2 regions of the Leucobacter japonicus genome follow, and region 2 is predicted to be linked to the other one. Evidence: predicted binding sites of a transcription regulator. Region 2 holds the regulator's gene; the other holds the start of a gene.
The links. The regulator LexA, encoded in region 2, represses DNA repair genes until DNA is damaged. The targets are predictions, from matches to a motif close to TCGAACANNTGTTCGA.

Region 1 (4,399 bases), on a different contig from region 2:
GCCTGGCAGCGCGCCGGCATCGTGGCCGTCGAGATGGAAGCCGCGGCGCTCTTCGTCATCGCGTCGCTGCACGGCATCGAGTCGGGTGCCGTCTTCGCGATCGACGGCAACCCGCTCGCCGCGAAAGACGAGGCGATGGACGGGTACGACCCGTACCGCGAGATCGTGACGCAGGCCGTCGACGGTGCACTCACCGCCGCACTCGACGTGCTGGTGGGCTGAGCATGAGCGACGCGGCTGCGGGTGGCGCTGCGGTGAGGACTCCGTTCTCGGCGGTGCTGTTCGACTGCGACGGCGTACTCGTCGACTCGGAGACGATCACGCAGCGACTGCTCGCCGAGATGCTGCGCGAACTCGGGTGGGAGATCTCTGAAGCCGAGACCATCCGTACGTTCATCGGGCGCGCACTGAAAGACGAGTGGGAAGTGATTCTCACCCACACTGGGATTCGCATCACCGAAGACTGGATCGATGAGTTTCACGCCCGTCGCGACGACGCGCTGCGAGTGAGCGTGACTCCCATCGACGGTGTCCCCGAAATGCTCGCCGAGATCACGGAGCGCTTTGGCGACCGCATCGCGCTCGCATCCGGGGCAGACCGCGTCAAAATCGATATGCAGCTCGAAGTCACCGGTCTCGGCCGCTGGTTCGGAGATCGCGTGTTCAGCGGCATGGATCAGCCGCGCAGCAAGCCGGCCCCCGATGTGTACCTGGCGGCCGCGGCGGCACTCGGCATCGACGCCTCGACCGCGCTGGTCGTCGAAGACACCGTCGCCGGCGTCACTGCGGGCATCGCCGCAGGAGCGACCGTCTTCGGGTTCTCGCCCGACAGCCCGGTCGCGACCGCACCCGACGCATTGCGCGCTGCGGGCGCGACGCTCGTGTTCAGCAGCATGTCTGAGCTTGCCGGTCTCGTCGATGGCTGGGGCGTGGGGGAGTAGATTTGCTTGCGGCGCGCTGGCGCCGGGCTAGCGCCGCGCTACCGCCGCGCTACCGCCGCGCTGCAACGAACGCACCGGTTTCGCGCGAGTGCACCCCTGTGATGTGGGTACTCTCGCGCGAAACCGGTGCGTTCGAGGGCGCGAGGCCCAGGGCTCAACGACTCAAGGGCTCAAAGCCTTGGGCTCGAGGGCCCGAGACTCAAGAACTCGGGGCATGCGGCTCGGCGCGAGGCCCTGCTGGGCTAGGCAATCCGTGAGCGATCGAATGCGTCGAGGCTGATGCCCTGCGCGAGCACGATCTTGGCCCACTCCTTCGCGGAGTGCAGGCTGTGGTCGCGGTAGTTGCCGCAGCTGACGGGTTCGGTGCCGGGCACGTCGTCCCAAGTCACGCGCTCCACGAGGTCTTCGAGTGAGCTCTTGATCGCTGCGGCGACGGTTTCGGCGCTCGGCTCGCCCCACGCGATGAGGTGGAAGCCGGTGCGGCAGCCGAACGGGGAGATGTCGATCAGCCCGTCGAAGCGGGTGCGCAGCAGCGCCGCGAGCGTGTGTTCGATGGTGTGGAGGCCCGCAGTTGGAATCTCGCCCTCGTTCGGTTGCACGAGGCGGATATCGAAGTTCGAGATCGCATCGCCCTTGGGTCCGCGTTCGACGCCGATCAGACGCACGTAGGGGGCCAGCACTTTCGTGTGGTCCAGGGAGAAGCTCTCGACTTCGGCAAGCTCGACATCACTCATGCGGCCCAGTGTATCCAGGGGATCCACCGGGCCGCATGGGCGATGGCGTCGAGTTACGCGATGCTCATGGAGCTCAGCGTGTGCGAACGGTTACGCGGCGCGAGCGAGGTCGCGGCGCGTGAGCGCGATACGGGCGTGGTCGCCCGTGGGGAGCGGCGAGACGCGAACGTCCCAGCCGGCACGGTCGAGACGCTTCAGATCGACGCGGGCGTCACTGAGGCGATCGGTTTCGACCATGTACAGCGTGCGCCCCGAGCTGCGGTAGACGGAGCGGCGCTGCGCCCAGTCGGGCACGAGCATGTTGTCGGCGCCGCTGAGCGAGTGGTACGGGGTGCGCAGCGTCGCGACGGGGCGCGGGGCTGCGGTTTCAGGCATACGGGTATGCGAAGTCATGGTGTTCCTTTCTGACGCACCGTCATGGTGCGTATCCCGCCGAGCATGTCTCGGGGGTGGGCCCGCTCGGGGCCTCACGCTGCATCGCGGGGGCTGCGTCGGCACAGCCCGATCGAGCCTGCAGCGTCTGTGGAACCTGCGGGATCGATGCGTGAGCGCATCTGCACCGGCCTCATCGGGAGGATCGACCTCGTGTGAAGGTCTGCGGTGCGGGTGGGTTTCGCTGCGATTGTCGCGGAGTTGAGGTGATCTCGACGTCCCGTTTCAGGGCGATCACGCGTACGGCTCGCGAACCCGACTCCCCAATATTAGAACAAGGTTTCGAAAAGCGCTAGTGTGGAGTCGAAAATTCCTGATCGACGGGCGTGCAAGCGCCGCTGGGAGCGCCGATGTCTGACCTCACCACCCTGCTCGTTTTCGCGCATCGAGACGAGGCTTCGGCCTTCGCCGATGTGCCGCACCTCGTCACCGGGGTGGGCAAGATCAACGCCTCCGTCTCGCTCGCCGCCGAGCTCGCCGAGCGCCCGGTCGACCGGGTGGTCGTGCTCGGCACGGCAGGGGTCGTCAGTGATGCGCCGGATCGCCCCTCGCTCGACGAGGTCTACCAAATCGCCGGGGTCGTGCAGCACGACTTCTCGCTGCCCTCGCCCGAGCTCGCCCCGACAGGTGCGGTGATCCTGCCCACGGAATCGACCGCGGTGATCGCCACCGGCGATGTCTTCGTGCAGAACGACGACCAGCGGGCGACCATCGCCGGGCTCGGCGCGAACCTCGTCGACATGGAGGCGTACGCCTACGCGAGCGTGTGCGCGCGGTTCGGGGTTGCGCTGCAGCTCTTCAAGATCCCCTCGGACTTCGCCGATTCGTCGACCACCGATGAAGAGTGGGACACGATCGTCTTCCGCAAGAGCGAACAACTGCGCGCATTCTGGGAGGAGCGACTCGCCTGAGTCTGCCCCGATTCGCAATGCGTGCGCGAATCGCATAAGCTCTTCCGCGGTGACGTGTCCGAGCGGCCGAAGGTGCAACTCTCGAAAAGTTGTGTAGGGTAACCCCCTACCGTGGGTTCAAATCCCACCGTCACCGCCACAGAAAACCCCCTCTTCGTGAGGGGGTTTTCGCGTTGGTGGGGCTGGGCGTTGCGCTCGCTACGCCGCGCGTCACTCCGCTCGCAACGCCGCTCGCCCCTGCCGAATCGGTGTCACTTTGTGTCGTTCAGCCCGCCCACATCACTGATCTGAGAGCAATTTTTGACACCAATCCGTGAGTGGGCGGAGCTGGCCGACGAAGCTGTTAGGGCAGGGCGGGCGGAGCGGGCACCTGGCGCTGGTCTATCTGACACCTGTCAGATAGAATGTGCGCATGGATGCTCGGTCGCTCCGCACGCGGAGCCAACTGCGCGCCGCGATCCTCACCCTGTCGACAGCGACGCCGATCGACGACATCTCCGTTGCGGCGATCTGCCGGGAATCGGCAATCACGCGTGACACGTTCTATCGGCACGCCAGCACCCCGGCGCACCTGCTCGGCGACGCACTCGCGCACGAGATCGATGCCGCGATGGAGGCGCTGCCCGCCGCGCAGACCATCGGCGATGGGGAGCGGCTGCTGATCGCGCACGTCGCCGCGCGCGCCGACATCTATCGCGGGGCGATGCGACCGACACTCGTCGCACCCGTGCGGAGTGCGCTCGAGCAGTCCGTGCGGCACGGCTTGGAAACCTGGATCGCCCTGCGCCCGGCGATCCTGCCGCCCGCCCTGCGCGACGACGCCATCGGGCAACGCATCGCCATCGCGTATGCCGCGTCCGGCACCGTCGGAGCCATCGAGGCCTGGCTCGACTCGGGCAGCGACGATATCGAACGTGCCGTCGAGCTGATCCTCGCGGCATCCCCGGAATGGTGGCTGCGCTGATCCGCGGCCCGAGAAGAAGGAGCACCCCATGCAGGCAGCACAGTTCTACGCGAAGGAAGACCTCCGCATCGTCGACGTCGAGGAGCCCACGCCGGGCCCGGGCGAAGTGAAGATTCGCAACGCCTTCGCCGGCATCTGCGGTTCAGATCTGCACGTCTACTACTCGCCCGAAGCCGCTGGGCTCGACTTCGACCACCCGCACCCGGTGACCGGTTCGACGCTGCCGCAGATCCTCGGTCACGAATTCTCGGGCACCATCGTCGAGCTCGGCGAGGGCGTCTCCGATGTCGCGGTGGGGGATCGCGTCGCGGTCTGGCCCATCTACTACTGCGGCGAGTGCCCGGCCTGCGTCAAGGGCCTCTACAACGTCTGCCAGAAGATCGGCTTCCACGGGCTCAGCTCGCACGGCGGCGGCAT
Region 2 (4,399 bases):
TTCGAAGAGGTGGGCGACGCCTCGGTGATCCTGCACATCGTCGACGGATCGCACCCCGACCCCGAAGCACAGCTGCGCACCGTGCGCGACGTCATCTCCGAGGTCGACGCGCAAGACATTCCCGAGCTCGTCGCCTTCAACAAAGCCGATCTGCTCGATGATTCGCAGCGGTTGGTGCTGCACGGCCTCGTGCCCGATGCCGTGTTCGTGTCGGCGCGCACGGGTGAGGGAATCGAGGAGCTGCAGCGGCGCATCGATGCGGCTCTGCCGGTTCCGGATCGCGAGGTCACGGTCATCGTGCCCTACGACCGCGGAGATCTCGTCGCCGAACTGCACGAGCGCAACCGCGTGCTTGAGACGGAGTACGTGGAAGCGGGTACCCAGGTGCGCGCGTACATCACGGCTGAGACGGCGTCGAAGATCGAACCGTATCTGATCTAGGAGCGTGTGCTCCGGGCGCCGACTGCAGCGCGGCGCCCGGAATACACGTTTCGCCGTTGTCTCGACGCGTTCCCGTGTGGCAGCGTTACACCGAGCCGACGGCCGAAGCGCCGATCGCCTGCGGGTAGGAGGCGGGGGCGCGCTCGGTCAGGTGTCGCAGTGCCTCGGGCACTGGCCGACCTTGGGCCTGCATCGTCTGCGCCCAGAGCCGACCGGCGCGATACGACGAACGCACGAGTGGCCCGGCGAGTACCCCGTCGAATCCGAGCGACTCCGCTTCTTGCTGCAGCTCGACGAATTCTTCTGGCCGCACCCATCGGTCGATCGGGTGGTGCAGCGACGATGGACGTAAGTACTGCGTCAGCGTGATGATGTCGCACCCGGCGTCGCGCAACTCGACCATGGTGTCGGTGATCTCGGCGCGGGTCTCGCCCATGCCGAGAATGAGGTTGGATTTCGTTACCATGCCGGCATCGCGGGCGAGCGTGATGACGCCGAGTGAGCGCTCGTAGCGGAACCCCGGTCGGATGCTGCGGAAGATACGCGGAACGGTTTCGAGGTTGTGCGCGAACACCTGTGGAGCGGCCTCGAAGACCTGTGCCAGATCTTCGGGCCGTCCGCCCAGGTCGTCGGCGAGCACCTCGACGCCGGAGCCCGGATTGAGTTCGTGAATCTGCCGGATCGTCTCGGCGTACAGCCACGCTCCGGTATCGGGCAGGTCATCGCGCGTCACGCCCGTGATCGTCGCGTACTTCAATCCCATGGTGCGCACCGACTCGGCGACGCGGCGCGGCTCGTCGCGGTCGAGCGGCAGCGGTTTGCCGCTCGTGATCATGCAGAAGTCGCACCGACGCGTACAGATTGACCCGCCGATGAGGAAGGTCGCCTCGCGATCTTCCCAGCACTCGAACACGTTCGGGCACCCCGCCTCTTGGCAGACGGTGTGGAGCTTCTCGCTGGCGACGAGGTTGCGCACCTCTTGATACTCGGGGCCCAGCCGTGCGCGCGTCTTGATCCACTCGGGCTTCTTCTCGATGGGCGTCTCGGCATTGCGTGCCTCGATGCGCAACAGCTTGCGGCCCTCGGGCTCCGGGCGCACGCCGGTCGAGGGGAGGCGCCGCACGCTCATGCGACGAGCTCCGCGATTGCCTCGATCACGAGTGGGTGCAGGATCGGGGCGACTTCGGCCGGCCGCACCGTGCGCCCGGCGAGCGCGCTGATGGTGGTCACTCCGGCATCGCGAATGCCGCACGGTACGAACTGCGTGAACGGGGCGAGATCGTTGCTGCAGTTGATGGCGAGGCCGTGCGTGATGACTCCGGCCCGCGCATGCAGGCCGATTTGGGCAACCTTCGCCGGGGGATCGGCCGGTGCCGTCGCGTCGCACCACACACCGGAACGCCCCTTCACGCGGTACCCGTCAACGCCGAGCGCGTCGAGTGTGGCGATAATGGCGGTCTCGAGCGAGCGTACGAGGTCGACCACGCCGGCTCCCGGCCGCAGCCGTACGATCGGGTACGCAACGAGCTGCCCCGGTCCGTGCCAGGTGACCCGGCCGCCGCGGTCGACTGGAACGACGGGCGTACCGTCGGTGGGGTACTCGTCGCGGTCAGCGCGTCTGCCCGCCGTGTAGACCGCGGAGTGCTCGAGAAGCAGGAGCGTGCCGGAGTCGGCGCCGCGGGTCACGCGTTCCGCCGCTGCGGCCTGCAGGCGGAGCCCGTCAGCGTACTCCACAAAGTCTGGCGCGAGGCCGATGACGTCCACGCGGGGTGGTGTACCGAAACGGGCGACGGCGCGCGGCGATGCGGAGGGGGTCGGAGGTGCTGCAGCGATGCTGGACATGCGAACAGATTAGATACACTCGGTACAACAAATCAAATCGCGCGAGAAAAGGCGCGCACATCGATGAAGTGACGTGCGCGCCTCGGGTCGTGGGGCGCAGGGGTTGCTTGCGTTGCTATACCGAGCGGAAGACCGCCACCACGCGACCGAGTACTTCGGCGTGGTCGCCGAGAATCGGCTCGAACGCGCTATTGCGCGGGAGGAGCCACGTGTGACCGTCGCGGCGACGGAATACCTTGACCGTGGCCTCGCCGTCGAGCATCGCGGCGACAATGTCGCCATTCTCCGCTTCGCGCTGCTGGCGAATGACGACGAAGTCACCGTCGCAGATCGCGGCATCGATCATCGAATCGCCGACGACGCGGAGCATGAAGAGCTGGCCGTCTCCGACGAGTTGCCGGGGGAGCGGAACGATCTCTTCGACTTGCTGGTCGGCGGTGATGGGAACGCCCGCTGCAATCTGGCCGACGAGCGGCACGTATGCGGCTTCCTCGACCTGCTGGGTCGGGGCGTCTGCGACTGCGTTCGACGTCGAAGCGAGTTCGACGAGGATCTCGAGGGCCCGAGGGCGATTCGGGTCTCGCCTGATATAGCCGCCCAGCTCGAGGCGGCTGAGCTGATGGGTCACGCTGGAGAGTGAGGAGAGGCCGACCGCATCCCCGATCTCGCGCATGCTCGGCGGGTAGCCGCGGCTCTCGACGGAGCGCGCGATGCACTCAAGAATCGCCTGCTGCTTTTCGCTCAGGGGCTTCGTGGAACGGGGCACGGCGGTGTCGCTCATTGCGGTCCTTTCTCGAGCCCAGGGGGCTGTCTGGCGGCGGCGATCCATGAATGTCGGTGGTGCCTGATTCAGTGATCCCGTTGACGAAACCATAGCCGCGACATTCGAACACGGGCAAACACGTGTTCGAGTGTCGGAGAAAAAGATCGAAACATATCTTCGAACTCGGGCTTGAAGTTTCGATTCATCGAATATATATTCGAAACAGATGTTCGCACGGATGCACGTTCGTGGCGATCACAACCGAAGGGACACCATCATGAGCGCAATCGCGACCCTGACTCACGAGGCAATGCCGGCGCCGCGCGCGGCAACGGCGACGATTCGACTGACACGTCGTGGCCGTATGGTGTTCGGCGCGCTCGCGACAGTGCTGGTTGCCGGAGTGCTCGCCCTGGTGGCAGCCTTCGCGGCACCGGAAGCGATGGCAACGGCGCAGGGCTCCGATGGTCAGCAGTTCGAATATGTGGTGGTGCAGCCGGGGAGCTCACTCTGGTCGCTGGCGACGGAGCTCGACCCCTCCGCCGACCCCCGAGACCTGGTCTCGGAGATCGTGCAGCTCAACCAGCTCGACGGGTCGTCGGTGCAGGCAGGCGAGGCGATCGCTGTGCCGCTGCGATACTCAGAGAACCCGTTGGTCGTGTCGGGCGACGAACTCGGAGCATGAGGTTCTCTCGCCTCTAGACTGGTTCGGTGACCAGTCTGAGCGACCTTCCTCTCCGTGACAACCTCGTCGGCAAAGAGCCATACGGGGCTCCGCAAGATGCGGTTCCCGTCAGCCTGAACGTGAACGAGAACACGCATCCGATTCCGGAGCACGTCGCCATTGACATCGTGCAGTCGCTTGCACACGCGGTGACTGGCGTGAATCGATACCCCGATCGTGAATTCACCGAATTGCGTGAGGCGTTGGCCGGGTATCTCGGGCACGGTCTCACTCCGGAGCAGCTCTGGGCGGCGAACGGGTCGAACGAGGTGTTGCAGCAGATACTGCAGGCCTTCGGGGGGCCTGGTCGTAGTCTCCTCAGCTTTACGCCGACCTACTCCATGTACCCGTTGCTCGCCTCGGGCACCGACACCGCGTGGATTCCGGTTGAACGCCCCGCCGACTACGCACTGACGCCCGAGCTGGTGGTCGCTGCGCTGCGCGAACACCAGCCCGATATCGCAATTCTCTGCGGCCCGAACAACCCCACCGGCACTCCGCTCGATCGCGCCGTCATCGAAGCGGCGTACGACGCGTTCGACGGCATGCTCATCGTCGATGAGGCCTACCACGAGTTCGATGCCCAGCACGAGAGTGCTGTCACGCTGCTCCCCGGGCGTCATCGGCTG

Region 1: a site for LexA is predicted at 2,378-2,393, ahead of AMS67_RS07750 (phosphorylase family protein). Genes of this name have one in related genera too.

What each region holds. Positions count from the first base shown of each region.
Region 1 covers NZ_JHBX01000105.1:154,757-159,155, forward strand. Annotated here, with positions in the region: gene AMS67_RS07730 (nucleoside phosphorylase) at 1-222, shown strand, start outside; gene AMS67_RS07735 (HAD family hydrolase) at 225-941, shown strand; gene AMS67_RS07740 (S-ribosylhomocysteine lyase) at 1,184-1,675, opposite strand; gene AMS67_RS07745 (hypothetical protein) at 1,766-2,050, opposite strand; gene AMS67_RS07750 (phosphorylase family protein) at 2,458-3,018, shown strand; tRNA gene AMS67_RS07755 (tRNA-Ser) at 3,067-3,157, shown strand; gene AMS67_RS07760 (TetR/AcrR family transcriptional regulator) at 3,431-3,982, shown strand; gene AMS67_RS07765 (2,3-butanediol dehydrogenase) at 4,011-4,399, shown strand, end outside.
Region 2 covers NZ_JHBX01000142.1:140,029-144,427, forward strand. Annotated here, with positions in the region: gene hflX (GTPase HflX) at 1-441, shown strand, start outside; gene lipA (lipoyl synthase) at 527-1,540, opposite strand; gene lipB (lipoyl(octanoyl) transferase LipB) at 1,567-2,283, opposite strand; gene lexA (transcriptional repressor LexA) at 2,399-3,064, opposite strand; gene AMS67_RS14890 (LysM peptidoglycan-binding domain-containing protein) at 3,324-3,731, shown strand; gene AMS67_RS14895 (histidinol-phosphate transaminase) at 3,758-4,399, shown strand, end outside.